Regions from separate parts of the Brevibacillus nitrificans genome, predicted to be linked through region 1. Evidence: riboswitches for the same ligand, from Rfam matches in the RefSeq annotation. Region 1 holds a riboswitch; each other region holds the start of a gene.
The links. A riboswitch is a leader RNA that binds a small molecule or an ion and turns the genes downstream of it on or off. The one in region 1 is predicted to bind cyclic di-AMP.

Region 1 (7,799 bases):
CGAGGATCATAGCTGCGGGGAGAGAGACACCGCTGCCATCGTCTTCGAGTAGCCGCTCAATATAGAGCGTCGTGTCCAGCTCGCTTCCCATGTATTGGTCATACGGAATAGCGATGGTGTGGGTAAGAGGCATGCCGGCCCCCCCTCGCTTCATCCGATTCCCTGTAACAGCCAAGGAGCCGATGGTCATCCCGTGAAAGCCATTGGTAAAGCTCATGACGGTCTCTCTCCCTGTAGCTTTGCGCGCCAGCTTCAAGGCAGCCTCCACAGAATTGGTTCCCGTAGGTCCAGGAAACATGACTTTATAAGAAAGGCTCCTCGGTTTGAGAATGGTCTCCCTAAAGGTCTGCAGCAGCACCTCCTTTGCTTCTGTCGCCATGTCCAAGCTATGTGTCAGTCCGTCTTGCTGCAAATACTCAATCAACTTTTTCTTGATCGCTGGATTGTTGTGCCCGTAGTTGAGAGCACCTGCACCAGCAAAAAAATCAATGTACGCTTTGCCCGAACGATCCCAAAGCATGTGGCCACTCGCCTTGGTAAAAACAACCGGAAAGCTGCGGCAGTAACTCCTCACTTCGGATTCCATTTGTTCAAATACGGTTAAGGGTGTTCTCGCTTCTGCAATGGCTTTCATGCGTAACCTCCTCAGGATTGAATGGGAATGGGTCCAACTCGATACGTCCACTCTGCCTCATGCCCCCCTTCTGGGAACATCTCGGCTGAAAAGCATTCGTTGATTTGGTAACGGGCGGAATATTCGTTTGCTAGACTCGTAAACAAGGCTTTTGAAGCATCGTTACTCATAGTCACAGTTGCTTCCAGGTAGCAAACGCTCTTGCTTTCTAGTCGACGAAGCAGTTCACGAAGCATATGCTTACCGATTCCTTTGCCTCTGTGTGCGGCACTGACGCCAATCTGCCAGACAAACAGTGTCTGAGGAGAGCCGGGGGGAATAAATCCGGTGACAAAACCAATGGGTATCCCTTCTTCGACCGCAAGCACGCAGGTCTCTGCAAAAAATTTCGCAAACATCAGATAGGCGTAAGACGAATTCGGTTCGAGTACACCGGAATCACTTGCCAACTGCCACATTGCAAATCCTTGCTCTGCTTTTGGCGTTTGCAGTTGAATACGTGTACCTCTAATCATTTTCAATTCATCACCTCCTTTCATCGTTTCGGCGAGCATCAGATATTCATCCCGCTCGAAAGCGTCGTAAAAAGGCTTGAAGGCGAGGACTTTGCGGATGATAAAAGATTTGCTCGGGAGTACCCTGCTCCACGATGCTGCCGCCATCGGTAAATATCACACGATCTGCCACATCTCGGGCAAAATCCATTTCATGCGTAATCAAAAGCATCGCCATTTCGCCTTCTCGGGCAATTCCTTTGATTACATTCAGCACTTCGCCTACCAGCTCGGGATCAAGCGCAGAGGTCACTTCATCAAACAGCATTACCTTGGGACGCATAACCAGAGCACGTGCGATCGCCACCCTTTGTTTTTGCCCTCCCGAAAGCTGGGCTGGATAAGCATCCACCTTGTCTGCCAGCCCTACTTTTTCCAGCATGGCCATCGCCCTTTGCGTGGCTTCCTGCTTGCTCAAGCCCAATACGTGAATGGGAGCTTCCGTGCAGTTGCGCAAAATGTTCATGTGGGGAAACAGGTTGAAGTGCTGAAAAACCATCCCGATGTTTCCCCTGATCGCGTGCAAATGCTTCTCATCCGCCCGTACAAGCTTCCCCTTTACTGTTTTGTGCCATAGCTGTTGGCCATCTACCTCAATCGTCCCTGAAGTCGGTTCCTCCAATGTCATCAGCAGCCGTGCGAGTGTTGTCTTCCCCGAACCGCTCGGACCAATCACAGCCACTTTTTCTCCCAGTGCAATGGACAGGTCGATCTGCTGCAGGATTTGATTGTCTCCGAACGACTTGCTTACGCCGCGGTAGACTACGACAGGAGATGCTCCTTGGTTTGTTTTCATATAGTCCTCCTTTCTTAAAGCTGTCCCCATCTCGTCTCCAGCCTGCGAATCAGCAAAGTGGAAACATAGCTGAGTACAAGGAACAGGATTCCTACCAGCGTAAAGGCCTCCAAATAACGAAACGAGGCGGAGCCAATCATTTTCGCTGTCAGAAGCATCTCTACCAAGGTGATAGCGGAGAGAATCGGGGTTTCCTTGAACATTACGAGCAAATAGTTGCCCAGAACGGGAACAATCGGACGAATGGCCTGCGGCAAAATGATTCGTGACCACGTCTTTCCTCTGGAAAAATTGAGTGCCTTCGCTGCCTCCCACTGCCCTTTGGGAACGGCATCAATGCCCGACCTGTACACTTCGGAGAGATAGGCGCTGTAGTGAATGCCCAGCCCGAGGACCCCTGCAGTGAATGGTCCAAAAGAGATCCCGATCGCAGGAAGTCCGTAAAAAAGAAAGTACAACTGAACCAATAGGGGAGTGCTGCGCACAAACTCGATGATTCCCGCCACTACTACAGAAAGCCATCTCTGCTTCGCTCTGCGTCCGAATGCCAGTATCAGTCCCCCTACAATAGCAAGTGCAAACCCGATCACGGTTGCAAGGATCGTCGTTTGAATCGCTTCTAAAATCTGGGGAAGGATTTCCCAAGTGAATGACCAGCTCCACATAGGCTACACCCTCCCTACCGAAGCACGCCGCTCCAGCCACCGCATTGCCAGAGTCAGCGGATAAGCCATCAGGAAATACATCACCAGCATAAGTCCGAATATTTCAAATGTTCTGGATGAATCAAAGGTGCGCAGCAGCATTCCTTGAAACGTCAGATCAGCCAGTGTGATCAAGGATAAAAGAGAGGTTCCTTTCAACAGCTCTATCAGCAGATTCCCGAAAGATGGAAGCATCATGACAAATGCTTGCGGCAAGATGATTCTTCTCATACGAAGCAAAGGTGACATGTTCAATGCGATGGCTGCCTCGGTCTGTCCTTTTGGTACCGCTACAATCGAGCTCCGCACTACTTCCGATCCGTATGCTCCGTAGTTAAGCCCCAGAGCGATGACTCCCGCAACGATCGGGGGCAGCTCGATTCCCAACAGCGGCAAGGCAAAAAAGAGCCAAAACATCTGTACCAGAAGAGAGGTTCCTCGAAATATTTCTACATAAACGCTAGTCAGGGAACGAACCCACAGCCATTTAGACAATCTGCCGAAGCCCGCAGCAAAGGAAACGAAGAAAGCAACCAGTACCGAGAGTGCTGTCACTTGCACGGTTGTCGCTGCCCCTTTGAGCAAAAAAGGAATCATCTGCATGGTCTCATTCATGTTCATCCCTTCCTTTCCGTGACGCAGCCCCCATCATTGCGTGGACAGCTCTTCAGCCGTTTTGTCCCCAGGCAGCTCCTGTTCGGTAAAGCCGAACGGCTCGAGGATCTTCAGCAGCTCTCCTGAATCGTTAAGCTTCTTCAGCTCTTCATTGTACGCTTTGACAAATTCCTCGTCCTCTTTGCGGAAAGCGGCTGCTCCGTATCCGCGGATGCTCTGCCCATCGATTACAGGTTGGACAAAATCCATTACCCGCTCCACATTGCTGTCTTTCGCACTTTCCAGAACAGCTTGCAGAGATGGGCCTGTCATCGTGATGGCATCTGCACGGCCAGCCTGCAAGGCAGCGATAGCCGATGGCTGATCAGGTACGAGCACCATTTGATCCTTTTTCACACCGGATTTCTCCAGGTATTCCATCTCAATCGCCCCGCTCATGACGGCGATTTTCGCTTTGGGATTAGCGGCAATGTCTTGATAGCTGCGCAACTCTAGCGGATTTCCTTTTTTCACTGCCAATGCTTCCCCTATGCTGTACTCCGGATTGGCAAACGCAACTTCTTTGGCGCGGGCCGGTGTGATGTACATGCCTGCTGTGATGATGTCAAATCGCTTTGCAACCAGACCCGGAATCAGGGAACCGAACTCCGTCAGCACGCCATTCATCTCGTTAATCCCCATCTTGGAGAGGACAGCCCGAGCGACCTCGACAGCTTCTCCTGTCAGCTTGCCATCAGGTGTCGCATAGGCGTACGGCTTTTCATTGGCAAAACCCACTGTCACAAACCCTTGTTTCTTCGCTTTTTCCAATGTGCTCTCCGTTGCTTGGGACGGCGAATTCCCCGCACTTGGCAAAGCTTCCTGTCCGGATCCGCAGCCAGCTGCCAGCAAGCTGCACGACAGCATCACTGTCCATCCCCATCTCATGAAGTTTCTCTTTTTCATCCTTCCTTCCCCTTTCCACTTTCCGTGTATAGAAAAAGCCAGCGCACTTCCTTCCATGATTCGGGAGGGCCATCCCCACATGGAAAAGCAAATGCGCCGGCTGTTTTCTCGCTGGAAGGCATGTCAAAGAAGCTGTGTACAAGGGAATTCCCCAACAGGAAATACGCGCTCCCTGTGTACAAAACATGCGCTTTCAAGCAAATGGTGTAAAGTTAATCTGCTTTAGCCGACGAGGTTAGCTGACGGGTAGGATGGCAGAGCTGCATCCCTTCTGTGCATCACAGAATTAACCCCTAAGGTGGTTCCCCCGCTTCCGTACGTGACGGAACTAGGCCCATATTTGATTGGGAGGTGTTCGTCTATCTCCTCTCATGATCCGTTATGGTTAACACGCGTTTCATGTTATCATAGCCTCTCTCGATGACTCACCCTTGAAAATTCCCTATATTCTGGCTTAAGGTCCCCTAAGGGAGAGTTAACCGTCTTTACCAGGCATATCCAGAAAATCCCTCCCATATCCTACCTTGTCCACTCTGATTAAAAAGATTTACCCCTCTCCGGAGACAAAACAAAAAGACCATCCGGAAGTGCTGCACCAGATGATCTCTTCTTCGTCAATGATCGGTCACTCTCTCTCGGGCAGCATTTCCTTCAGCATCCAGCCTCACTTGAAACGATAGTCTATTTAGTTTATCGATCATCTTTTTCCGATTCGCCGCATCCATCGGAGCTGGCTGACCGTTGGCGATTTTGATCGGGATGACTTTGGAGGTTGTATCCTTTTCTCCAAAAGTCAGCTCCACCATCATCGCCTCTCTCCCTTTCGGATTGTACGAGGTGGTAAAGACGAAGTTGCCCACGCTGTAGTAGATCGGGACGTTTTTGTAATACTCCACCCCCATCACCGAATGACTGTGTGACCCGAGCACTGCGTCTACTCCGCTGTCAATCAGCTTGCGCGCCATCTCTCGCGCATACGGCTCCGGGTAGTCCTTGTATTCCAGATTCCAGTGCATGACCGCGATCGTGATGTCGGACTGTGCTACCGCTTTCTTGACATAGGAAAGCATCGGCTCATACGAGTAGGCGTGGGCCAGTCCAGGCTTGTTTTTCCCAGCAAACCATTGCCGATTGGGCAAGACGTGGCTCAATCCGATGACGGCGACCCGCTTTCCTTTGATCGTACGGATGTAAGGCGCAAAAGCCTCCGCTTCGTTCTTTCCTCCCCCGACGTACCCAAGCTGGTATTTTTTCAAATGCTCCATCGTATCAAACAAAGCATCCATGCCGTAATCCAGCGAGTGGTTATTGGCCAGATTGACCACATCGAACCCTGCGTTGACCAAGCCCTGGAGCGTTTGCGGTTTGGAGCGATACGTGTACTCTTTTTGCTGTGCCTGACCTCGTGTACTGACAGATGTCTCCAGATTGCCAATCGTTAGATCCGCCTGCTTGAGGAAGGCTGCCGTTTTCAAAAAGGGGTAGTCGACGCCGTTTCGTCCGATTTGCACCCCCACACTTTTATCCAGCATGATGTCTCCTGCAAATGCGACACGAATGACCTCATCCTCTTTGGGTGTGGCGACGTTGACAGAAGTGTCATTTGCCAAAACTCGTCCAGCCCCTATCGTACTTCCTGCGACCAAGAGCATCGCAATCGCACCTGCAAACAGAATCTTCCACCGTCCGATTTCCATGCACCTCTCTCTACACGCTTCTACGCCCATTCTAGATGGAGCGAGCTGTGAAGCCTGTTGAAGCTTGTCCGGTGCGATGGAACATTTCTCGCGCAAATCCGACGAATTCGAGCAAAAAGGGAAGGGGTCTGACATTTCGTGGATTTCTTTATTTCAAATGTCGATTCTTGTTACCAGCAAGTATAATGTGGGTAGAGGTAATAGATGACCGGATGTTCAATAAAGGAGGAGCTATGAGTCCCTTGCGTTCCATTATGCTCAGAACCAAGACAACTACGCCTGCGATTCGCCCTAACAACGTTGCGCGAAACCAGCTGCTTCGACAGCTAGAAGAAGGCTTGACGCGCAAGCTGACTACTTTATGCGCTCCTGCCGGCTACGGAAAAACAACGCTGCTCAGCCAATGGGCAGCCCAGCACCCCTCACGCTGTGCCTGGCTTTCCCTCGACGAGATGGATAACGATCTGATTCGCTTCTGGAAGTACGTCGTCGCCACCCTCTCTCAATCTGGTTTTCCGGAGTTATCCGAAAGACTGGAGCCACTGATCGGCGCGATTTCCCATACTTCTATTTTCACATTCATCGATTCCCTGCTGTATGAGCTTGAATCCACCGAACAATCTGTGTCCTTGCTCCTGGACGATTATCACCTGATCACCGAGGAGCATATCCATGCCAGCTTGTCGTATTTCCTGGACTATCTGCCTTTTTCTATCCATGTGTACATAGCCACCCGTACATCCTTGCCTTTTGCAACAAGCAAATGGACGATCCGCGGGCAAGCGAGCCACATCACACTCGAGCAGCTGCGGTTTACCCATACGGAGACAGCGCGCTTTTATCAGGATGCTCACGGCTTGGCGCTCAGTCCCAAGCAAATCGACCAGCTCGCCATGAGCACCGAGGGATGGGTCGCAGGCCTACAGCTGGCTGCGATATCCCTGCGCAATCCGTTTCATCAGGAGCGCTTTTTCAACGGATTTTCCGGCTCTCATCGCGACATTTCCGAGTATTTGTTGCATGAGGTCTGGCTGAGACTCTCTCCCGATGTTCAAAGCTTTCTGCTTTCGACCTGTGTCTTGCCGCGCTTGGATGCTTCCATCTGCAATCGGTTGACCGGACAAAACAACGGGCAAAAGATGCTTGCCTCTCTGCTCTCGCAAAACATCTTTCTCATCCCGCTCGATGAGTACCAAACCTGGTATCGCTACCATCATCTGTTCGGCGAATTCCTGCTGGCACAGCTCCAGGAGATGCATCCGCAAAAAGCCATTGAGCTTCACCGGATCGCCAGTGAATGCTTTGCCGAGCGCCAATTGTTCGATGAGGCGATCGACCATGCTTTGGCAGCCTCTCACTTTTCTTTTGCTGCCGTTCTTTTGGAGCAGCATTTTCCGCAGATGATCCAGCGGGGCGAGCTGTCCACGCTCTTGCGCTGGCTAAACAGCTTTCCTGACAAGTCTGCGATGCTCTCCCCCTCGCTGCGCATGCTGGCTGCCTTTATCCAGATTCTTTGCGGACAGGCGGAGCTTGCGCAAGGCGATTTTGCTGAGCTGGAGGCAGAATGTGCTGCCATGGAGGACTCATTTGAAAAGCAGCAATTGCTCAGCAGCTTGTTTTTCGTAAGATCCAACCTCGCCTTTGCCCTGGGGCACTTCGAGATGCTGCTTGCCGAGTCAGATATCCTTTATCAAAATCTGCCGGAGTCACCTTTGTTTTTTTCGTTTAACTACAATACTACGGAGCCATTCATCCGGCGCACCTCACTCGGGCTCAAAGGCGTCTTGTCCGCACAAACGGAATTCGTCGGCAAAATGTTTATTGGCAAATTGACGGAGCACGGATGGCAGGATT
Region 2 (7,799 bases), on a different contig from region 1:
TCCGAAGGGGACATCGTAGTCCTCCATCAGGGGAATCGACTCGTTTGACCGATGCTGTAAAAAGTTCAAATCGGAGCCAACGACCAGGATGTTTCTGGCTGTTCCTGCTGTGATCGCCTCCGCGGCCTGTTTCAGAGCGTATGCCCCGGATGCCCCATACACGGATACTTCATCACTGTACGTCGGCTTTATGCCGAGAAATTCTGCTAGAGGCAAATTCAATCGACTATTGGCGGATAAAGGGCTCAACGTAATGATGCCATCAATGTCTGACAAGGAAAGACCAGCATCTTTAATAGCCGCAACAGAAGCCTCACTTGCCAATTGAAGAATGTTTTTTGTGCCGGAATTTTTATGAAAGATGGTTTCCCCGATCCCTGTAATTGCTGCCTTACTCCTTAGACTCATGGTACGATCCTCCTCTTGCAAGCCTTTGTAAAACGCTTACATATTTCTATTTCTAAAGCTCCTCAGATTCTCTCTCCCTCCCTTGTACCTTTCAAACGCGCATTTTTCAGATTATTTATACTGTGTTGAATATGCGTGTTCTTGTAGTTTATTATAGTGATAGTCAAAATCGCCGCAATAATCAAAAAAGCGGGTTCTGTAGTTAAACGTCCATTTCCTATCACTGTGTATAACTATCACGCAGATGTTTTACACCCATCCCGAATTTGTCAATAAGGAGGTAGAAGTCCATGCCACCCGATGGTCAGCACATGGATCGACGAGTAAGGCGTACGCGTGAAACGCTGAAATCTGCTCTGCTGCATTTAATCAAGCAAAAGGATTTTAACTCCATCACCGTCTCTGATATTGCGGAAGAAGCTGACTTTAATCGAGGAACCTTCTATGTTCACTACCGTGACAAAGAGGAGTTATTGACAGAACTCATTGAGGAAATCATACACGGGGTTTCCCAGAGATACGTGATGCCAAGCGAAGCCTCGGAATACAAAATTGATTACAATCAAGAGAAGCCTGGCAGCCTTCCTTTTTTCACGTACATTCTGGAGAATTCCCTTTTTTTCAAGGTCATGTTTGAGAGCAAGCAATTGGAAGGATACATTCACAATCAGCTCTTTCAAACCTTGCAAAAATACCTTTCGGAAAGAATGACGTATCTGTCCGACAATGACGAGAGAATGTCATCCGATGAAGATATTTACGTTATCTACCTCTCCTCCGTCATCATTGGGGTCGTCCGCTTTTGGATTAAGAACGACTTCCAGTACTCACCTGAACAAATGGCGAAACAGTTTAATTACATCGCTTTGAGAAAGCCACTCCAAAGCATGTTTCCTTCCTAGTCTTATAAAAGTGAGGGGATCGATCAGATGGTTCGCGAACGAGGAGTTATGGGGAAGGATCGCAGGGTGAAACGAACGCGTCAATGCTTTCGGAACGCCTTGATCAGTCTTCTGCAAGAACATAGATTCACGATAATTACCGTTCAAGACATTGCCAACAAAGCAGATATCAACCGTGTCACCTTTTACTCGCACTATCAGGATAAAGATGACCTTTTGAATGACATCATGGATACCCTGTTAGCTGACATGGTACAGGCCATGCGAAAAACAGAGAACCCTCAGCATGATTCCTACTACGCCATTTCTCTTTCCCTATTTTCTTTTGTGGGTGAGCATTTTCATATTTTCCGGGTTCTCCTTCACGAAGGGAACGTCCCTGTTTTTTGGGGAAGGATGTTTTCTGCTCTCCATCAGTTTTTTTATGAAAAGATTGCATCATCCGATCATGAATTGACGACTGACGATAGAGATTTGTATAGCTACTACTTCTCCTCCGTATTCATCAGCGTCATCCAACAATGGATAATGAACCGAATCAAATACATGCCGTCCCATTTAGCTGAAATTATGAGTGATATTATGAGTAAATCTCCCCGGAAAATTATTTACAAAAAATGAAGAGACTAAATCAAAACAAGGCAGAAGTAGCTTTGGACATAAGATAACGTCCTCTTCTACTTTGCTGCCTTGTTTTGATGCTACGGACTCGTTTTTTACAACGCCCGAATATCCTCGATCAACGTCTCTACATTTTCCCTTTTCGTAGCCCAGCTGGTGCAGAATCTCACAACACTATGCGTCTCATCCGCTTTTTCCCAATGAGAGAACGAATATTTTTTGCCCAATTCCTTGCAGATCTCGTCGGGCAAAATCGGGAACTGCTGATTCGTTGTCGAGTCGTAGCGGAACGAAAAGCCTTTTTCCGCAAATGCAGCTCGAATCATCATCGCCAATTGGACCGCATGACGGGAAATGTCAAAATACAGGCCATCTTCAAACAGAGTTTCAAACTGGATCCCCAGCAGTCTTCCCTTCGCCAGCATGCCACCTCTTTGCTTGATCATATACCGAAAATCCTTTTTCAGGGCATCGTTCATCATAACGACTGCTTCCCCAAACAGCGCACCTACTTTTGTTCCACCAATATAAAAGACATCGCAGAGTCTTGCCACATCAGCCAGTGTCAAATCGCACTCCTCAGAAACGAGACCGTATCCGAGCCTAGCGCCATCTAGAAACAATGGCAACCCGTTTTCCCGGCAAACCTTACTGATCGCTTCCAATTCCGCTTTCGTGTAGGTCGTTCCATTTTCCGTCGGATGGGATATGTACACCATGCCAGGCTGTACCATATGCTCATGAGTGACGTCGTTCCAGTGGGCATCGTATATTTCTTTGACTTGATGTGCCTGAATTTTTCCATCCTCACTCGGCACGGTGAGAACTTTGTGACCAGTCGCTTCAATGGCCCCTGTCTCGTGCACAGCGATATGGCCCGTAGTGGCACTCACGACACCTTGATGCGGGCGAAGAATGGAGGCGATCACAGTCGTATTGGTCTGCGTTCCTCCCACTAAAAAGTGGACATCGGCATTCGGTGCGTCGCACGCTGTTCGAATGTACGCTCTCGCCTTTTCACAATGCTCATCCGTCCCGTACCCGGATGTCTGCTCTTCATTCGTTTCCCATAGCCGCTCCAAAATCCGCTTGTGTGCACCCTCTGTATAATCATTTTCAAATCGAATCATTCTGCGCCCTCTCCAATCGGTTCATTTTGCTTTGAATAAACAACATCGAAGAACGTACCTCACTGATTTCTGTTGGTGATAGCCCATCTAGCAGCCGCTCGATCTGTTCATCCGATCTTTCGTTCAGCTGTTGAAACAACGCCGCCCCTTTTGGAGTCAGTCGAATCAGGCTCGTCCGGTTGTCCAATGGGGAGCTTTCCTTCTCGAGAAGCCCATCCTTTTGGAGCTTGGAGATGATTCGGCTCATGTAGCTGCGATCCATGTCTAATTTTTCGACCAGCTGATTCGCAATACACGGCTCCATGAAGCCAATCTCCAGGACAACCCGCGCCTCTGTCAACGTATATCCGGTATCCAATACATGCTTGTTTAACACACCAAGAATATTGGTATAGAAGCGATTGAATTGCCGAATATCTGCGATGATGCCTTCATCCAGGCTCATGGTTGGCCTCCTTTAGTGGACATAGTCAACAATTAATCTAGTTGATTTAGTGGACTTTGTCAACATTTCGTTTGTTTGGATGGCAATGTAGGAAAAACGAAAAAACTACTGGGATGAACCAGTAGTTTTCCAAACATTATGATCTTTTTAGAGGCATTATACCCGATCTTCATTGGGTCGGTGCTATTAGGATGCATGATTGTCTCCCTTCCTTTTAAAATCAACACCTATACGTTTGTTTGCTAATGCGAAATCCCTGGATCTTTTGAACCTTATGAAGTGGAAGCCCGGCTGCAACGGCTGCTATCGAAAATCAATCAACGGCTATCCGCCATCAATAAACGGACTTTTGGATTTCACAACAAAATCACGCTGCTTTTTTCCGTGAATGAGGCTGCTGAAATAAAGCATATCACCTCACAGCTGGAAACGATTGTTCGGGAATGGCTGAACACCGATCAACATTTCCTTTACGGTGGTATCGGTGGTACTTACCTCAATGTAGAAGAGATAGCCAAAAGCTATGAGGAAGCCCAGAAGACCATCTCTTTTTTAATCAACCGCACCAATCCGGTCTCATGAGCTACGAAGAGATTGGGATTAATCGCTTTTTCTGCATCAGTCCTCGCAGGACATCGAGAAGTTTTCCGAAGAAATATTCCTTCCCCTGCGCGCGGCCCACATTCAAAGCAGTGATTCGGAGACAACGCTCATGCAGTATGTGGCATGTAACTGATCCGCGATCGATACGGCAAAGAAACTTCATATTCGTATCAATACCCTGTCTCAATGCTTAAAACGCATCGAGGAACGACTAGGTCTTCGATTTGACAGTCAGGAGGACATGCTAAAAATTCAACTGGCTTGCCATCTGAAGAATCATTTGTCTTCCTTCAAGCGCTAAGAGCAAGTTTAACGACTTGTTGATACCGATCTAGTCAGTCGTTTCTTGCAAGGAAGACGTGCGCTCTCGACCCGCGTCCGCATATAACACATGAATCCTACCAAAATTTATGCCTTTCATTCACAGGTGAATCTCTGTTATTCTGGGTCATGCCAAACAAAACAGCCGAAACTTCCTCTCGAATGGAAGTGCGGGGGATCTTCTTTTGCAGATGAGAGATCTGCATGGGGTGAATCGCCATAGTGCGTAGGGTTGTTTCCTCAATCCGAATCCGTCAGCTAACCTCGTAGGCCAAAAAAAGGAGACGATGTGAATATGAAACGCCTTGGTACAATTACGATCGCGACTTTGGGATTGGGATTTGTTCTTTCCGGCTTTTCTAACACAGCTTCTGCCGCGGCCCTTGAACAACAAACTCAATCGTTCCCATATACAGCACAATACGGCTATCAACCCGTGATGCAACAACCTGTTCAACCACAATACGCGACACCTATTCAGCAGCCTGTACAACAGCCGGTTCAACAGCAGCCGGTACCTGCTCCACAACCCGCGAAGCCAGCTAAAAAGCAAGTTGACGCATCCGCTGTCATGAAGCAGGTAGCTGATCTGGTTAACCAGGAGCGGGCTAAAGCAGGCCTGAAGCCAGTGGAGCTGGACGCTTCCCTAAACAAGGTCGCACAAGCAAAAGCGGCTGACATGTCCAGCAACAACTACTTTGACCATACAAGCCCTACGTATGGCTCTCCATTCGATATGATGAAACAATTTGGTGTGTCTTACATGACCGCTGGTGAAAACATCGCGATGGGCCAACAAACTGCTGATGAAGTCATGAACCAATGGATGAACAGTGAAGGCCACCGTCAAAACATCATGAATCCTGCTTTCACCAAAATCGGTGTAGGTTTTGTGAACGGGTACTGGGTTCAAGAATTTATCGGATAATGAAAAGGGATAGAAACGCCGAGTCCTGTAACTAGGGCCCGGCGTTTTTGGTTTTGTTTTTTACCTGGGCAGATAGCGGCTGCATATTCAGCGCAACATTCTGTACTCGGCGGGACTTTCCACGATATTAGTATCCACCCAGCCGCAGCATTCATTCGTTGAAATGCTTTCGCCCTTATGTAAACCTGCTTTTCACTTCACAGTAAATTGGTTATAGCTGACAAACTCTCCAACTGGCTTGCGATAGCCTCGGACTCTTTGGCTCGACATATCTTCCTTGCCTATCGTGATCATCAATGCCGGTACGTACTGCTCTGGGATGCTAAGCAGCTCGCGAATCGCTTCGGGATCAAAGCCAATCATCGGGCAGCTATCCCACCCTTTCTCTTTGGCTGCCAGCATGAACAGCATGGCAGACAGGCTTGCAGATCGTATAGCTTCATCGCGTCTTAACGCCTCGCCCCCTTTTTCATAAAACCGATGGATCGAGGAGACAGTGTCGTCGTATTCCCGCTTATCGATTACCCCCAGCTGGAGAAGCCCCTCATTGATTTTCCCTGCCTGCGTATGTGCCTCTTGATTGCCCAGGACCAGGATCACCGCTGATGCAGTTTTCACTTTATACTGTTTTTGTGCGGCTTCAAAGACTTTGTTCTTCATTTCTGCATCATTGACGATGACATAATGAGTATGCTGTAAGTTGAACGCAGAGGGAGCAAACTTCACGAGCGAAAAGATCTCATCGAGCTCATCTGCCGATATTTCTACATCGGGTATAAATTTTGTTGCGGACCTTCTTTGTTTCACCAGGTTTGTAAATTCACTCATCGGAATAACCCCTCTCGAAATCGTATATCTTAAATTAGAGATTTATGGGGAGAAAAAGTCGCGTCTCACCATTTTATTGGAGAAATATCTCAAATTCAAGATAATTGTATAGTGAAATTTACCAAATGTCAACAAGCATAAAGAAGACCATCCCTTCGGTACGTCAGAGACGGTCTTCTTTCCCTAATCAGTTCGGTGACACTTGCTTCGCGCCTTGTGGCTGCTTCGGTTTGCCTGCGCGCTTCAGGAAAAAGGAAGCAAGCAAAGCGACGATAACCAAAGCAAATGCCAGCAGGAACGCACTTTTCATTCCTGCAATCATCGAGAGCATACGCAGGGTAGATTCATCCTGGCCAGGTGCGGAGTTTTGCAAATATCGATCGGTCCCATTCATCATGACAGTTACCAACAAGGCAGTCCCGACAGCTCCTGCTACCTGCTGCAGCGTCCCAATGATCGCGGTGCCATGTGGATACAGAGGCGGTGGCAGCTCATTGAGTGCATTTGTCATCACGGGCATCATCAGCATGGAAATCCCCAGCATGAGCAGTGTATTGAACAGCATGATCGTGAGGTAAGAGATCGTAACGGTAATAAACGCGAATTGCAGCAAGGTGTGTGCAATCAAAATCAAGCCTACAATCGCCAGCCACTTCGCTCCGAATTTATCGAACAGCCTGCCCGTGATGGGTGACATGATGCCCATGATGATTCCCCCTGGCAGCATCACTAATCCAGCCTCAAACGGACTGTAACCCAAGGCGTTCTGGAGAAAGATCGGCAATAGCATCATCGCAGCGAACATCGCCATCATCACGATAATCATGATTAAGGTAGAGATTCGAAAAATGCGATACTGGAAGGTTCGCAGGTCAAGCAAAGGCTCCGCAATTTTTAACTGCCGAATGGTGAAGAGCACCAGCGATAAGAGACCGACCACAATCGGCAGCAAGACTGAGTAGCCTGCCCATCCTCCATGTCCTTCACTCGCACTGCTAAATCCGTACACAATTCCCCCAAATCCAACAGTCGAGAGCAGAAGCGATAGCAAATCTACCTTTGGTTTGGTCGTCTCTGTGACGTTTTTCAATCTGATAAAGGCAAAGATCATCACAAAAACAGCGATGGGCAGTACTCCGTAAAAAAGGTATCGCCAGCTGAAATGCTCCACAATGATTCCAGACAATGTCGGACCGATTGCCGGAGCAAACGTGATGACGATCCCGATCGTTCCCATTGCGGAGCCCCTCTTTTCCAGCGGGACAATGGCAAACACCACGTTGGTCAAGAGCGGGAACAAGAGGCCGGTGCCAGCCGCCTGGAGAATCCTTCCTAAGACTAACAGGGAAAAACCAGAAGAAACCGCCGCAATGAACGTTCCCACTGTAAATAATCCCATCGCTGATAAAAACAACGTTCGAGTGGTAAAACGCTGTAGCAAAAAAGCGGTGACCGGAATGAGTACGCCGATGATCAGCAAATATCCTGTAGTCAGCCACTGAGCGGTACTAGGCAAAATCCCGAGGTCCGCCATGATTTTCGATAACGCCACATTGAGCAGCGTTTCATTGAGAATCGCCACGAATACACCCAAAATCATGACGATGACCACC
Region 3 (7,799 bases), on a different contig from region 1:
TAGCAAAATTCATGCCATTTACAGGGAGTTTCCCGCTCCGTTCACCTGCTGCGCACCCGCGACACCTCCAGCATCGTCCCCACTCTTCCGTTTATTCATTGCTGGGTAAGCTATGCGTTTTTGCATAAAGACATCCCCTATTTTCATTCCCTCCAAGCCAGTAGCACGAGTAGAAAGAAAAGCGAATGTGTTTGGCACATCTATTGCTAGACGAAATAGGTGCAGCATATTTCAGCAAAGGAGGCTTGTGCCCCATGACGGACAGCCTTATACGGATTGAAATTCGCAGCCGTGCTGCTGGTGGAATGGCTCGATTACGACGGAATCCCCCTTCTATACGCGAAAATAACTGAATTTTTTTTATTAAAAGTTTTCGGATGCGCTTACAATCTATTTTGCGAAGGGGCTTGATCATGAACAGATCCGCAGAACCAGAGAAAATGCCTACCCTAAAAAGAAGCTTGAAGCTATGGCACGTCATCGTGCTCGGTTTGGGATATTTGACGCCTCTCACTGTTTTCGACACGTATGGGATCGTCACGCAGGAAACAAACGGCCACGTTCCGACCGCTTATTTGCTAGCACTCGCAGCCATGCTGTTTACCGCCGCCAGCTACGGAAGCATGGTCAAGGAATTTCCGGTAGCGGGCTCCGCCTACTCTTACGCTCGCCAGACCATTAACGCCCACTTTGGTTTTCTCGTCGGCTGGGTATCCCTCTTAGATTACGTCTTCTTGCCCATCATCAATGTGCTGCTGGGAACGATCTATCTATCAGCGGCCTTCCCAAACGTTCCTTCCTGGATCCTCGGTCTGCTGCTCGCCGCGGTGACCACAGGTGTCAATCTGTGGGGGATCAAATCAACCGCCAATTTCAACACGCTGCTCGTCGTGTTTCAGGTATTGGTTGTCGGTATTTTTGCAGCGTTAGCCATTCAGCATCTGACCGGGACCAGCCCAACAGGCAGTGCTTTTCCCATTACACCGTTTTACGGAGAAGGCATGTCATTTCCGACACTCATGGCAGGGGCAGCCATCCTTTGTTTCTCGTTCCTGGGCTTTGATGCCGTGACGACCTACACGGAAGAAGCGATCAATCCGATGAAGACCATTCCACGCGGTATTTTTCTCGTTGCCCTGATTGGCGGCGTCATCTTCATCATCGCTTCCTATTTCACCCAGCTGGCTTTTCCGTCCGTTGCGCCGTTTCAAAATCAGGACTCTCCTTCTCCTGAGATGTCCATGATCCTCGGCGGTGACCTGTTCCATTCGATTTTTGTCGCAGGCAGTATTACGGCTGCACTGGCTTCAGGGATCGCTTCCCATACGAGCGCATCCCGACTCTTGTTTGCAATGGGGCGGGAAAATGTCCTACCCAAAAAATGGTTCGGCAAGCTGCATCCCGTCAAAGGCATTCCCGTCGGCAATGTCCTTTTCATCGGGATCGTCTCCCTCTCATCCCTTTTTCTGACGCTGGAGACAGCGCTTGCGTTCATTAATTTTGGCGCGTTGACCGCTTTTACTGCCGTGAATCTGTCTGTATTCGCCCATTTTTACATTCGCAAAAAGCAGCGCTCTGCCAAAGACACTCTCAAATATTTGATCTCCCCGCTGATCGGGGCCAGCTTTGTCGCCTTCCTCTGGGCCAATCTCGACAGCCACGCGTTGACTCTCGGAATCGCTTGGACGTTGATCGGCATTGGCTACTTGCTGTTCAGTACCAAGGCATTCCGCAAAAGTCCGCCGGTGATCGACTTCGAGGAATCCATGTAACCCAGCGGCGTTCGCTCGGGGCAGCAGCTGGCATCGTTTTTGCAACAATCCCTCGAAGATCGGAATCACAAAATTTATCAGGCTGAGGTGACGACCATGTCTTTTGACTATCTGTACGATCAATCGGAAACGATGCTCTCCCGCTATGTAGCTTTTACGACAGACAATAACCGCTATGACCTGGGGCTGTTCTACTCCCAGCACTTTGATGGGAAGAGCTTTGTCCTTTCCTTGCAAAACATGCAGTCCGTACTGATTTCCTCCGATGAGATCGCCTTCGACCACGGCTGGGTCGACAAGCTGGCCATCCGTGCAGAGGACGTGGAGGTCGTATCCAGCTTTTTGAAAAAGACGCTCTCCAGCCTGTTCCACAATCACGATCTTGATTGACAGAGGTGAGTTCCAAAGATGAAAGTCACATTCGATATTGTGAGCAACTGTCACGGAGTGGTTGAGCGTCTGCTGTTGGAGGAAGGCTCCTACGTCTGTGAGAGAGAAACTCTCTGTCTCGTAAAAACCAGCGGAGGGAAGTTGGTGGAGGTGCCGGCTATGTTCAGCGGTTACCTCTGTAGCTATCACGTGAGGATCGGGGATCGCGTCGGCGAGGAAGGATGCGTGGCTTCGTTGTCCGAGAATGCCTTGGAGCTCTGTGTAAGCAGCGATTGAAAAGCAAAGCAGCGTCGGTCTAAGGGTCTCATTCTCCCTCAACCTGACGCTGCCTTTGCTTTTTTACACGAGACTTCGGCGTGCTCGAATCTCTTCCCTTGCCTTGTCATTCATTCTCGCCGGACTCCATTTTGGTTCCCAGACGAGTGAGACCTTGACGCCTTTGACTCCCGGTACTGCGGCGGCTGCCTCTTCTACATTCGTGACGATTTCATCCGCCAGCGGGCATTGGGGTATCGTCAGCGTCATTTCAATATTTGCTTGCCCATTGTCCTCTACTGCAACCTCATACACGAGTCCAAGGTCCACGATATTGACTCCCACTTCTGGATCGAGCACTTCCTCCAGTGCTCCCCAGATGGCATCTTCCGTTTTCAAAGCAAGCACCTCTTTTCCACGATTTGCTACACTTTAAGATGCCCACTGGCAATCGCTACTTATTCGTTCTTGCGGTATTCACGCGATAGCTCGCTCTTTTTTCGATTTTTCCAATCAACATGTCAACGAGAACGACGAGGACCGCTGCCGGGATCGCCCCGGCCAAAATCTTCTGGTCATCGGTCGTAGAAATTCCCCGCATGATCATTTCTCCTAGGCCGCCTGCCCCGACGAATGTCGCGATCGTCGCAGACCCTACCGCAACCACTGCGGCAATACGGACTCCCGCCAAAATGATCGGCAAAGCAAGCGGCAGCTTCACGTAGGTCAGAAGCTGCAGGCGCGTCATGCCCATGCCTGTTCCTGCTTCAATCATACTCTTATCCACGTTTTCCAGCCCTGCATAAGTGTTCTGCACAATCGGCAGCAGGGAGTAGAGAACCAGCGCCACTATCGCTGTGCTGTACCCCAATCCGAGAAAGATCATAATGATCAAGAGCAGCGAGATCGTCGGAATCGTTTGGACGGTATTGATGATCGTTTGAATGGTCACAGCGATCTTCGGATTGCGTGTCATGAATACCGCGAGCGGAACACCGATCACGATCGCCAGCAAAATGGCGATGGCACTCATGTACAGATGCTCTCCTGTCAGCTCCAGGATCTGCCCGCCATACCTCGAAATAAATTCAAAAGCATTCAACGAGCCCACCTCCCTTTCGCGTTACTTTTGAAGCAAGCCTTGCTCCTGCAAAAACGTCCGGGCGATCTCTTCCGGGTCGCGTTTCTCGATGTCCGCCTGATAGTTGAGCGCGGTCATGGTTGGCGTATCAATTTGATTACTCAGCTTGTTAATGAGTTCGGTTAGCTGCGGGTACTGCTTGAGCGTATCGTTGCGCACGACAGCAGAAGCTCCATACGGCGGGAAGAAATGCTTGTCGTCTTCCAGCGTGACCAGATTAAATTCCTTCAGGCGCGAGTCCGTGGAGTAAGCCAGCACAATATCTACCTCTCCATTTGCAACGGCTTTATAGACCAGACCGATATCCATCGGAGTCTTTTTACCAAAATCAAAGCCGTATTCCTGCTTGAATGCCTCATACCCGTCATTGGGGCGCTCCAGCCAGCTCGCATCTGTACCGAGATGCAGCTCCCCCGCTACCTTTGCCAGGTCGGAGATTTTTTTCAGCTGGTATTTATCCGCGATTTCCTTGCGTACCGTAAACACGTAGGTGTTGTCAAAGCCGTAAGACGGGAACCACTCCTGATCAAACTTCTCCGCTACGCCTTTTTTCACCAGATCAAAGGCTTCCTGCGGGTCTTTGCTGAATTCCTTCAGCCCTAAGCTACTTGTCAGATCCGTCCCCACGTAGCGGATAGCTGATATTTGAATATCGTTATTCTCCATGGCCTTGAGCACAACAGGAGTTGCCCCCAGTCCTCCAACCAGATCGACCTTGATATCGGAATTCCCCTCGATGACCTGCTTGAGCATCTGTGCCATGATCGTCTGCTCGGTCGTTGGCTGATGCCCGATTTTCACGACATTACTGGAGCCGCAGCCTGCAAGCAGGACTACCGAAAGAACGGCCGTAACAAAAGCGTATATCCATCTCTTTTTCATAGATTGCTCCCCCTTAATTCGCACGATTGCTTCTCAGACCTTTTGGTGTGCAAACATTTTGTATTTTCCGTGTAATGAAATCGGCTATCGTCGCCAGCATTGCGGTTGCAAGCGCTCCGGTCAAAAGCATGTTGTCGTTTGCAACCCCAAGTCCGGTAAACACCAGATACCCGAGTCCTCCTCCTCCGATCACCGCAGCGAGCGTCGCCCAGCTGATGGTATAAATAGTGGCCGTCCGAAATCCACCCATGATAATCGAGATCGAGAGGGGCAGCTCCACCTTCCACAAGATCTGAAAGCTGGTCATCCCCATTCCCTTCGCCGCCTCTTTCAGCGCGGGGTCTACCTCCATGATGCCGGTAAAGGTGTTGCGAAGCATGGGCAAAAGCGAGTAAAGAAACAGTGCCACAATCGCGGGTACGGCCCCGATTCCCAGCAGCGGGATCATCAGCCCCAAAAGGGCAAGGCTGGGAATGGTCTGCAAAATATTGACAAAGCCAATGACGTAGCGGTTCATCTTTTCCGTTCTTGTCAGGATGATCCCGAGCGGCACAGAGACGAGAAATCCTGCCATGACCGCGACAAACGAAATGTAGCTATGCTCCCAGATCAACAATAAAATCTGCTCGTGCCTCTCCTGGATGAACTGAACAAATTCACTCATGTCTTCCCCTCCCTCTTTTTACGAAATGCTCCAACGGGGAAGCGTCGCTTTTTTCGTCGACGAGACTGCCTGTCGCTCCTGTGCGCTTTTCAACCGCTTGATTCCGATAAAGTCCGCCACAAAGGAATTGGCAGGACGCTGCAGCAGCTTCTCGGGAGAGTCCACCTGTACCACAGCGCCATTGTTCATCAAGCAGATGCGATCGGATATCTTGATCGCTTCGTCCATGTCGTGCGTCACAAAAACGATGGTCTTCTTGATCGTCTTTTGCAGCCTTACAAACTCATCCTGCAGCTGCTCCCGGCTGATCGGGTCCAAAGCACTGAAAGGTTCATCCATCAAAATGATGGGCGGATCTGCCGCCATGGCGCGGATGACGCCAACACGCTGCTGCTGTCCACCGCTCAGCTCAGCCGGGTATCGGTTTTTGAAAACCTTCGGGTCCAGCCCGACCATGTCCAGCAGCTCATCGACCCTTTTTTCATACTGCGCTTGGTCTGCCTTTTTCAATCTGGGTACCAAAGAAACATTTTGCCCAATCGTCATATGGGGAAACAAAGCGATTTGTTGAATCACATATCCGATATTGCGCCGCAGCTCAACGGGATCTCCCAGGGAGACATCCTCCCCATTGATCTCGATTCGCCCTGAGGTAGGCTCGATCAGGCGGTTGATCATTTTCATGGTCGTCGTCTTGCCGCATCCACTGGGTCCGATCAAGACGAACAGCTCACCCGCTTTGATTTGCAGGTCAAGCTTTTGGATGATGGAGACATCGTTGATGCGCTTCTCTACGCTGTGAAAGGAAATCATCTACCCCAACTCCTCCTCAAAAATTTTATGAAAAGAAAAAAAGCCGACACACTGCGTTTCATCAGGAGGGCCCTTCCCGACAAAAGCAAATGAGTCGACTATTCTCTCACATACAAATATGAACAAATAAGCTTGATAGGTGCGGACGACCCATGCCCGGATAGAGCAAAAGCCGTTTGCACATAAAGCAAGCGGACAAAAAGAAACTTGTATGCATGATCTGCTTTAGCCGACGAGGTTAGCTGACGGGTAGGATGGCAGTTTGCATCCCTTCTGTTTTCACAGAATTAACCCCAAAGATGGTTCCCCCGTTTTCGTCAGAGACGAAACTAGGCCCGTATTTAATTAGGTAACAATAAAAGGTTACCATAATGTTTCCAGTGGCTCAAATCTGAAAATTCTCGATATTCCCCCCTCTCTGTGGCTCAGCGGCAGTTGACCGTAATCTCTTGCCTTATGCTTGCTTATCCTGCCATTTCCTTTTAAATCCATATCATTCTTGCATTCTATTCGTAAAAAAAGAGCACGAACATGAAATCGTTGACCTAGGAATGATGGACCCATTCTTTCATCCAGTGCTCCTGATCCTGCAAGTAATACGTCCGAGGATACACCTCTGGGTAATCACCGATAAAGGTAGCCCACCAGAAAATCCCCGCTCCGTGAATCTTTGCCCCTGCTTGGCTGGCATTGACCAAGCCCTTCGCGGCGGAGTAGATGTTTTCCACGTACGGATCGTGATAGACCACTCCTATCTCTTCTACCGTTCTGCGTTCATAGGCTGGCATGATGGGGAGCAGCTGGCAATTGCCTTTTGCCGAGAGAATAGCGTCACTGTATCGCTTCATCTCCGTTGTCCATAGCGTTTGATAGGCGTAGGGAGAATCGATCGGCGAATCCCATCCCATTTGATCGTACACCATCGGATTGATCTGATTGACGATGGAGGCAATTCTTTGGATATACGCGTAGCTCCACTGTTTTTCCCCGCCATACTGAACGGGCGCAGCCACCGAGAAGTAGCGATTGCCGCTCAGCGCATGTTCTCGCAAATAGCGAAGCATATTTTCCAGTTCGCGGTCGTCTGTGAAAAAAGGTTCCATGTCGAGATGAACGCCATCCACCCTGTACAGCTTTCCGTCCCAGAAAATGCCTTCATGGACGAGCTTCTGCACGATCTGATTCACATTTTGATGAAATGTCTCTGTCCCGAAAAGGGGGTTCGGCTGTTCGTTTCCATTCTCGTCCTTTGTCAGCCTTTGATTAAAATTAAGCACCGCAATCACCACTTGGTCCGGTGCAGCTTCCTTGGAGTATTTCAGCCATTGTGCCAGTCCGGCATAGCTCCTCGCGTCGAGCATCCCCCATTCCGTCAGCATGCCAACGTCCGCCATCTGATAGCGAATTCTCATCTCACGCAATTGCTTTACACGGGCTTCGATCTCTGCGGGAGCCTGGGACTCGGCAAACCAGTCATTCGGCAGAAACGCTGCATTATTCGTATGGCAATCGAAGGTGCACGAAGCAGGGACAAGGCTTATATCATCAAAATAAGAAACACCGCCTGCGATGGCATGATAGACATAGACGTACACCTGTATGTGAGCCGTGCCAGGCACAGTCGTAAAAGATAGCGATTTTTCCACAAAGGCAGGGCTCTTGAAGGTAAGCGTCACTCTTCCCCCTGGGATTCGTTTTCCGTTCTTGTCCAGACATTCTGCCCCGATAATCCCTTCTTGGCCGAGTCTGTTTACGCTGCCTTTTCCTTTCAGTATGTACGTCTTTCCCGGGACAGCAGCGTCGATGATCTGGCCTGCTCCCCCCTCAGCCTGATCGACGGCAGCAGCGTTACTCCCGCTGTTTTTGGCTGCCGGGGTCAGGT
Region 4 (7,799 bases), on a different contig from region 1:
AACCACTTGACCACTGGATCCGATTCCCGCGATTTGCCGCGAATCAGTCGATAGCCGAAGTAAACAAACAAGGCGGGGATGACCAACCCGAACAAGTCATCGATCCCGATGCCAAACCACATTTCCAAAGCAATGATCACGCCAAGGCAAAAAAGGATACCGCCGCCGATTCGTTTATGCTGCCCCCATAGACGGAAACCAAAATAGACCAGCACCATCGGCCACAAATCAAACAACCCGAACGAAATAATATGCAAACTGTCTAAAAAGAGACCAATCCCCGTCAAGATGATCAGGACACCAGCCAACATTTTGTGCACGCGGGACAGCTTCACGAAAGTCTCCTCTCTTACGCCCCATGCCGATTATCTTCACTTCTGTCCGTTACGACATGTATAAATGAATGCAGGTGGAATGTTCAGCAGAGTAAAATCGGTTTCGACCCAGCTAAATCGCTCCTGCAGCTCAGCTTGGAGTTGTAGCGAATATTGGAATGTAATGAATAGCCCCCCTGGAGCCAGTACGGACTGGACTTGATCCAGGATTGCTTCCCGTAGTTCTTTCGGAAAATTGGCAAAGGGCAGCCCTGAAATGATGACATCCGCCTGGCCAAGCTTCAATTCCTCCAAGTAGTGAGACAGCATGGTCGCTTCTTCCCGAATCATGACATCGGGAAACCGGGACTGCAGCATGGTCCGAAATTGGGCATCGCGCTCCACAAGCACGTACTTAGCATCTGGACAAATGTTTTGATAGATCCTTTGGGTAAATGCACCCGTCCCCGGTCCAAGTTCCATGATGACATTCGCCTTGTCCCAATTGACACGGCTTAACATTCGCTCACATAAAAACCGAGAGCTGGGGGTAATACTACCGACGCGTCCAGGCTCAGCGATAAATCGTCGTAAAAAGACCAAAAAATCTGCCAAGAATAGAACCTCCTAGGGGAAAAGCAGCCTGGTTGACAGGCTGCCTAATTGCCACAATCTATTCTACATCTGGCGCCCCTGTTCCTGTAAGTCAGGCCTTTGTTTCGGGTGCAGCCGATGTTTTGTTTTCTTTCAAGGATGCTTTGATATTGGCCAGCTCTGCATCCAAATCGTCTTTTTCCAGTTCAGACAGAGCGTTGCTCAAGCCCATGCTCGTTTGACGCCATTGTCCGCTCATTTGCGCTTCCGCTTCCATCCGCATCACTTTTTCTTCCATGCGGGCAAATCCTCGGCCAGCTGTCTGATTTCCGATACCGACGACAGCAGAATTGACCTGCTTTTGTGTACGAGCTACTTGGGCACGAGCCATCAACGTAAACTTTTTCGCTCGCATCTTGTAAAATTCCTCTTTAAGCTCCGCCAGTTTTTCACGCATCTGGCCTGCTGCTTCCGCTGCGGACAAGTAGAGAGTCTCATATTCCTGAGCACGGTCCTCGTACTGCTTCTTGTCAGCCAGAGCGCGGCGTGCCAGCTCGTCTTCCCCTTCTGTCAGCGCGAGCTTCACTTGGCGATCGCGTTTTTCAACTAGGGCTACAGCTTCCTCCCATTGCTGACGGAACTTTTTCTCCAAAGCTACCTGACGGGCAACCGCCACCTCAACCTGTCCAATTTCCACTTCCATGTCACGCATGTACTGGTTGAGCATAACTACCGGATCTTCCATGGAATCCAAAGCATCATTCACCGAAGCTACTGTCAGGTCACGCAAGCGTCTAAAAATACTCATTTGTTATTTCCTCCTCATCATATCACATCGTTTGGTTTCATCCAAAAACAAGTGGCTCTACTTTTTCGTCATGCCCGATTCCCAATGATCCAGGGCGTCTTCCTTTAAAACTCGTTGTGCCCACTGTCTTTCCCACTCGGCTGGTGCCTCCTTGGGAGGATCTTTATGGCGGAGCAGACTGTATCCGAGATAGATCAACCCAATCGCCAATATGCCGTGAAACAGCAGGTGCAGCTTCCCAATCAGCATCAGAAGACCAAAGGTGAAAATCAGCACTCCCCAGAAGCGGGAGCCTCCATGGCCCAGTACTTTGCGAGCTCCGTAAACCATGATCAAACCGGGAATGACCCATCCTAAAACATCACCAAAATCAATCCCTATCTGATCAAGAAGAACCAGCCCACCGATCAGGAGCAGAACCAGCCCGAGTAAGAACTTGCCAGACCGTTCGCTCATTCCATCCTTCCCTCCAATCACCTTCATTGGTGCAGGTGTTAACCTTATGGCCTTATTGTATCCTCCAGCATAGGCGCCCCATAACGGGCGGACGGTTGGTTTTTGTCTCCGTCCTTGGACGGATGCTCCTTCCTGCCCTAATCGGACATGCCTTTTCCCGCATCTTTCTCTTGCAATTTCGAGCGTTTTCGTTACAGGATCAGACAAAACTTTGTGACGAAATTGTGAATAAGCGGTGCAAAAAAAGGAAAACACGGACTTGCAACGAATCCCATTAGGAGTGCGTGTAAAAAAACATCGAAAATAGCCGAGTTCCGCTAGGCGGAAACGGGGGAACCATGTATTTCTGGGGTGAATGGTTGCGCTTTTTGGCAGCCTAGGGAGTCCTTTCGACCGAATCCTTCAGCTAACCTCGTAGGCTCTTGAAGGGAGCAGTTTCTTTTGCGCAAGTTGCTAGTATCTTTATTTATCGTCGGATTGCTTGCAATGGGAACCGGCGCTGCACAAGCTGCGGAGGCGAATTCTCCTCTGACAGATGTCGTCAGCGACCTGTACGGTGTCCCTTACAAATCTTCCGGCACCACGAAAAAGGGCTTTGACTGCTCCGGATTTACGCGCTACGTATTTGATGCGTTAGGTGTAGACCTGCCACACAATTCTGCTGCCCAGTACAAATTGGGAACGCCAGTCGACAAAGGTGATTTACAGCCTGGTGATCTGGTTTTCTTCCAAACCAACGGTCGCAGCATCTCGCATGTGGGCATCTACATCGGAAACGGCACATTCGTGCATTCGGAAACTGGTCGCGGAGTCGTGAACACGAAGCTGAGCGACCCCTACTATTGGAGCAAACGTTACGTCGGCGCAAAGCGTCTGAATGTACCCGCTCTGGTAGCAAAGGCTGAAACTCCGAAAAAGGAAAACGCGGTGCAAGCAGCATCGTTGCCGGAAAATCAAGCAAAACAACAGTAGTTCGGCAAAAAAATGTAAAGCCAGGGACTTCGCGTCTCTGGCTTTTTCTGACGAAATTTAGGACCTGGTGTCAGGATGTGACCTCACTTATTCGCATTTCCTAATGAGTTTGGAGGTTCACTTGCCCTTACCTACTGTTTGCGTGGTATGATAGGAATAAGTAATTAAATTATTTTGATCGCCTATGCGCGAACACTTATATAATGAAGTAACTGGGGGTAGATCCGGTGAAAGATCATATTTTGATTGTGGATGACAATCTGGAAATCATCGAATTGCTAGAGGATATTCTGGAGAATGAAGGATTCGAGGTGTCCACCGCCGAGAGTGGCGAGAATGCGCTCGATTTGTTGAAAAATAGCGAAAAGAAGCCAAGTCTGATTTTGCTCGACATCATGATGCCAAACATGAGCGGCTACGAGCTATGCTCCCAAATTCGCCGGGAATGGGACCTCCCTATACTCTTTTTAAGTGCGAAAGGGAAGGCTGTCGACAAGGTCGTCGGTTTTGAGATCGGGGCAGACGACTACATCACCAAGCCTTTTGATACCGAAGAGCTGCTGGCTCGCATCCGGGCTCATCTGCGCCGCTATGAACGCATTCGCAAGCATACAGAAGAACAGCCGGAGAAAGAAGCCGTAGGCTCTCCTATTACCGTATTGAAGTTCAAGGACCTGGAAATTCATAAAGAGACGTACTCCGTCTACGTCAGCAACCAAAAAATCGATCTGTCCACCAAAGAGTTTCAGCTGCTCACCTTCTTGGCGGAAAACGCCGGGATCGTCTTTACCCGCGAGCAGATCTACGACCGCGTCTGGGGATATGGCTACGGTTCACTCAACACCGTCACGGTGCATATCAAAAACCTGCGTGAAAAACTGGAGATGGACCGCCAGTTCATCAAGACGCAATGGGGGACAGGCTACGTATTTATCGGGGAGAAGCTCTAAATGAGTCTGCGCAACAAACTGTTTCTATCTTTTATAGGCCTGCTGACCCTGAACATTTTGCTGTTCAAGTTTGTCTTCCAGGACATCATCGTTGATCAGCTGAAAAACGACCGCCACTCGCAGTATCAGTACGAGAAGGATACGGCGGAAAAGGTGCGCCTGAATCAGCTGCTGCGCTCCAGCAATTTCAAGGACCCGACAGAACGGCAGGAGCTGGAGAAGCAGCTTCCCGAGGATCTCATGTACCGAATGGTCGTAAAGGATGCGAATGGCAACATCATCTTCAACAAGACCTCGCAGGCATACGACCTGAAAGTACCGACTCCCTCCCCTGCTCGCCCCTCCCCGAAAAAGGGAGACTTGAAGGTTGTAGCCGAATATCATTTTCAGCAGGAGCCTCCGCTGAAAGGGGAAACGGTCATCTACTTTTACACAGACGACTACGACATTATGGCGACAAAAGGCGTTTCCATGATGCTCTGGTTTATTTATGGAAGCATCCTCCTGGTCGGACTGGTGCTTTTGGCGCTCTTCCTTCGCTGGATATTGCGTCCCGTCAGTGAGCTTTCCCGTGTGACCCAGGAAATTCGCGGGGGAAAACGTCTGGTTTCCTTTACGTATCGCTCTCATGATGAGTTTGGGCAGCTGTTCCGCTATTTTGGGGATATGGTGGACGAGCTGCGCTATTCCGAGGAACGCCAATCCGAGCTGATCGCGGCGATTGCCCATGATTTCCGCACGCCTTTGACCACCATCAAAGGGTATGCCTCGTATATCGGGACCGGACGCGTGACCGATCTGGCGCGCATCCAAAAGCAAATGAACAAAATCGAGAGAAAGACACTGGATCTGGAGCATCTGCTGGACGAGCTGCAGGATTTCACGCAGCAGAGCATCGAGGTACGGCTCCATATCAGCCGCATTCACGTCAAAACGTTCATGAAAGGGATCATCGAGGATTATGTGGCGAAGATCCAGGAGGCAGGTCTATCCTTTCAGTGGAAGCTTCGCGTCTCCAACGAGCTCCACATCGAAGCAGATGAAAATCGCCTGCGCCGCGTCATGGAAAATTTGATCAACAACGCTATTTACTACAACAAGCCAAACGGCTCCGTCCTGATCACCTGTGATCAACGGGAAGGCCATGTCTTGTTTTCCGTGATTGATAAAGGGGAGGGCATCGCTGCAGAGGATTTGCCGAAGGTGTTCACCAAGTTTTATCGGGCGGAAAAATCACGGAATCGCAACAACGGCGGGACCGGACTCGGTTTGACTATCTGCCAGAGCATCGTCCGTCGTCATGGCGGTGAAATCACGGTAAACAGCGAATTGGGGATAGGAAGCAGCTTCTCCTTCACCATCCCCTTCTACCCTTCGTAGTTTATTTAGATTTATATCCAGTTAACATATTCTTTATTTTTGTTTGATATAGTACAAGATGTAAGCATGTTGCTTTCAGTGATAAATAACCCCCAGTTCGGTATCTGACACAATGCGGCACATCCGTTCGTGAAAAGATGCCTTTTTTTTGTTCTCAGAACGATTTTTATCCTCTTTTTTCCAGGCGCATCCGCAAACCGTTTTTCGGACGCAAGGTCACGAGTGGTTCAGGCTCCACGACCTGACCAGGCTCAGCCAGCCTCAGCTGATAGCGCTGGGCAAACGTAGCTAAGAGCAAGGTCGCCTCCATCAAAGCAAAGTTGTTTCCGATACATACACGCGGACCACCGCCAAAAGGGAAGAAGGCAAAGGTCGGGATCTGTTTGAGCAAATCTGTCGCAAACCGCTCCGGGATAAAGGCATCCGGGTTTTCGTAGAAACGCTCATCGCGGTGCATGACATACTGACTCATCATCAGCGTTTCCCCTGGCTGATACGTGTGTCCCCCAATCTCCACTTCCTCGACTACTTCCCGGTTGATCGTCCACGCAGCCGGATACAGGCGCAGCGACTCGTATACGACGAGATTGGTATACTTCAGCTCCGGTAGATCCTCTACTTTGGGAAGTCTCTCTCCCAGGACCGTCGCCAGCTCTTCATGCAGCTTCTTCTCGGCTTCCGGATGACGCGCCAGCAAGTAGAAGATCCACGACATCGTATTGGCGGTCGTCTCATGTCCCGCGACAAAGATCGTCATGACCTCATCGCGCACCTGCTCATCGGTCATTCCCGTTCCATCCTCTTCATCCCGTGCTGCGAGCAGCATCCCCAAGAGATCCTTCCCTGGCTCATCATTATTGCGCCTCGCCTCAATCAACGAAAAAATCGTTTTATCCAGCAGCTCATTCGACTCCAAAAACTCGCGGTTGCTCCGCGTCGGCACAGAGAGAGGAATATCGATGAAGGACGAGGCTTTGTTCGCGACATAGCGGAGCCCTACATCGATCGCGTGACCGATCTCGGATGCTCCTTCCTTGACGCTTTTGCCAAACATCGTTTCCGTAATGATCGCCAGCGTGACTTTCATCATGTCGTGATGGATATCGCGTACGTCCCCATCCCTCCACTCGGACATGAGATCCACCCCTTGCTTGACCATAACGTCCCCGTAAGTCGCGATGCGTTCCCGATGAAAGGCCGGCTGCATCAATCGGCGCTGCCGCAGATGTTTTTTGCCTTCACTGGTGAGGATTCCATCGCCCACTACCGCCTTTGCGACCTGCAGCCCTTTGCCCTTCCGAAAATGGGCTTGCTTGGTGACCAGCACTTCCTTGATATGATCCGGATTGGTCAATAAATAGACGTTCCGTTTGGGACCAAAGCGAAACAGCACCACATCGCCGTGTGACTTTGATGCCGAGCGGATAAATTGGAGAGGATTGCGCCGAAACGAAAGCAGGTTGCCTGTAATGGGAAGCCCTTTTGGTCCAGTAATGGTCTCGTTCATCTTGTCCTCCTCGTGTCATAAAGCATGTCATCGATAGTATCCGGCACAAAAAGGAGTTTATGCGAAAAAAAGCCATCCGCTGAAGGGATGGCTTCGAGAGATGATTCTGTTTGTTAGCGGATCGTCGGCTGTTCCATTCGCAGCAGGCGTGTCGCAATCAGGCGCTCTCTGACCTTGATCCCGATGATCGATGCCAGAACCGCTTTGACGACCCCTACCACCACAAACGGGGTAGCTCCAAATGCCACTGCTTTGTCCCAAGGAATGTCCAGGACGAATTTCAATTGGATGGAACCGCAGATCAGCGTGATTACCATTCCCACGATGTTTGCGATCATGGCATTTTTCAAAGTGAAGCCCGCCTTCTCTAAAATCAGACCCGTGGCGTAAACGGTCAGGATAAACCCGAAAATATATCCGCCTGTTTTCCCAAACAAGACTTGCAGACCCCCGCTCGCTTCCGTGAAGACAGGGAGTCCGATCGCACCCAGCAGGACGTAGATGAATATCGACAAGGTACCGTAACGGCTACCCAATATCGTCGCGGTCAGACCTACCGCTAAAGTCTGCCCTGTGATCGGGATCAGGGGCAGCGGAATCGTCAATTGAGACAGGACTGCCATAATCGCAGCAAAAATTGCAGATAAAAGAAGCCATCTCAGTCTTTCGTTTCTCATATGTACGAGCCTCCATTTGTTAACTAAATTATAAATAAGGTTAACAAAATAATAATAATACGCCTCATGAGAAATGTAAATGGCTGTACCAAAATTTATGCCTGTTTAGCTAAATAGGCTTGGAGCTGCTGCAAAGACTCT

Region 2: another riboswitch for cyclic di-AMP. It lies ahead of EDM59_RS06855 (CAP domain-containing protein); the one in region 1 lies ahead of ehuB (ectoine/hydroxyectoine ABC transporter substrate-binding protein EhuB).
Region 3: another riboswitch for cyclic di-AMP. It lies ahead of EDM59_RS30710 (ABC transporter ATP-binding protein); the one in region 1 lies ahead of ehuB (ectoine/hydroxyectoine ABC transporter substrate-binding protein EhuB).
Region 4: another riboswitch for cyclic di-AMP. It lies ahead of EDM59_RS18295 (C40 family peptidase); the one in region 1 lies ahead of ehuB (ectoine/hydroxyectoine ABC transporter substrate-binding protein EhuB).

What each region holds. Positions count from the first base shown of each region.
Region 1 covers NZ_RHHU01000021.1:27,466-35,264, reverse strand. The annotation lists gene ectB (diaminobutyrate--2-oxoglutarate transaminase) at 1-634, opposite strand, end outside; gene ectA (diaminobutyrate acetyltransferase) at 646-1,149, opposite strand; gene ehuA (ectoine/hydroxyectoine ABC transporter ATP-binding protein EhuA) at 1,196-1,984, opposite strand; gene ehuD (ectoine/hydroxyectoine ABC transporter permease subunit EhuD) at 1,999-2,649, opposite strand; gene ehuC (ectoine/hydroxyectoine ABC transporter permease subunit EhuC) at 2,653-3,309, opposite strand; gene ehuB (ectoine/hydroxyectoine ABC transporter substrate-binding protein EhuB) at 3,337-4,248, opposite strand; cyclic di-AMP (ydaO/yuaA leader) riboswitch at 4,459-4,593, opposite strand; gene EDM59_RS27855 (CapA family protein) at 4,863-5,945, opposite strand; gene EDM59_RS27850 (winged helix-turn-helix domain-containing protein) at 6,179-7,799, shown strand, end outside.
Region 2 covers NZ_RHHU01000003.1:1,073,952-1,081,750, forward strand. The annotation lists gene EDM59_RS06820 (thiolase family protein) at 1-408, opposite strand, end outside; gene EDM59_RS06825 (TetR/AcrR family transcriptional regulator) at 699-1,310, shown strand; gene EDM59_RS06830 (TetR/AcrR family transcriptional regulator) at 1,338-1,931, shown strand; gene EDM59_RS06835 (threonine aldolase family protein) at 2,027-3,061, opposite strand; gene EDM59_RS06840 (MarR family winged helix-turn-helix transcriptional regulator) at 3,048-3,506, opposite strand; gene EDM59_RS06845 (CdaR family protein) at 3,786-4,088, shown strand; gene EDM59_RS31740 (helix-turn-helix domain-containing protein) at 4,249-4,410, shown strand; cyclic di-AMP (ydaO/yuaA leader) riboswitch at 4,564-4,718, shown strand; gene EDM59_RS06855 (CAP domain-containing protein) at 4,726-5,358, shown strand; gene EDM59_RS06860 (nitroreductase family protein) at 5,551-6,186, opposite strand; gene EDM59_RS06865 (MDR family MFS transporter) at 6,374-7,786, opposite strand.
Region 3 covers NZ_RHHU01000030.1:4,482-12,280, forward strand. The annotation lists gene EDM59_RS30675 (APC family permease) at 414-1,772, shown strand; gene EDM59_RS30680 (SAV0927 family protein) at 1,869-2,162, shown strand; gene EDM59_RS30685 (biotin/lipoyl attachment domain-containing protein) at 2,181-2,438, shown strand; gene EDM59_RS30690 (metal-sulfur cluster assembly factor) at 2,502-2,816, opposite strand; gene EDM59_RS30695 (ABC transporter permease) at 2,872-3,519, opposite strand; gene EDM59_RS30700 (osmoprotectant ABC transporter substrate-binding protein) at 3,541-4,440, opposite strand; gene EDM59_RS30705 (ABC transporter permease) at 4,454-5,104, opposite strand; partial or broken gene EDM59_RS30710 (ABC transporter ATP-binding protein) at 5,162-5,917, opposite strand; cyclic di-AMP (ydaO/yuaA leader) riboswitch at 6,131-6,263, opposite strand; partial or broken gene EDM59_RS30715 (glycoside hydrolase family 18 protein) at 6,463-7,799, opposite strand.
Region 4 covers NZ_RHHU01000011.1:63,645-71,443, forward strand. The annotation lists gene liaF (cell wall-active antibiotics response protein LiaF) at 1-335, opposite strand, end outside; gene EDM59_RS18280 (class I SAM-dependent methyltransferase) at 372-929, opposite strand; gene EDM59_RS18285 (PspA/IM30 family protein) at 1,021-1,716, opposite strand; gene EDM59_RS18290 (LiaF transmembrane domain-containing protein) at 1,774-2,172, opposite strand; cyclic di-AMP (ydaO/yuaA leader) riboswitch at 2,468-2,609, shown strand; gene EDM59_RS18295 (C40 family peptidase) at 2,614-3,144, shown strand; gene EDM59_RS18300 (response regulator transcription factor) at 3,372-4,094, shown strand; gene EDM59_RS18305 (sensor histidine kinase) at 4,095-5,474, shown strand; gene EDM59_RS18310 (cytochrome P450) at 5,641-6,981, opposite strand; gene EDM59_RS18315 (biotin transporter BioY) at 7,095-7,658, opposite strand; gene EDM59_RS18320 (hypothetical protein) at 7,754-7,799, opposite strand, start outside.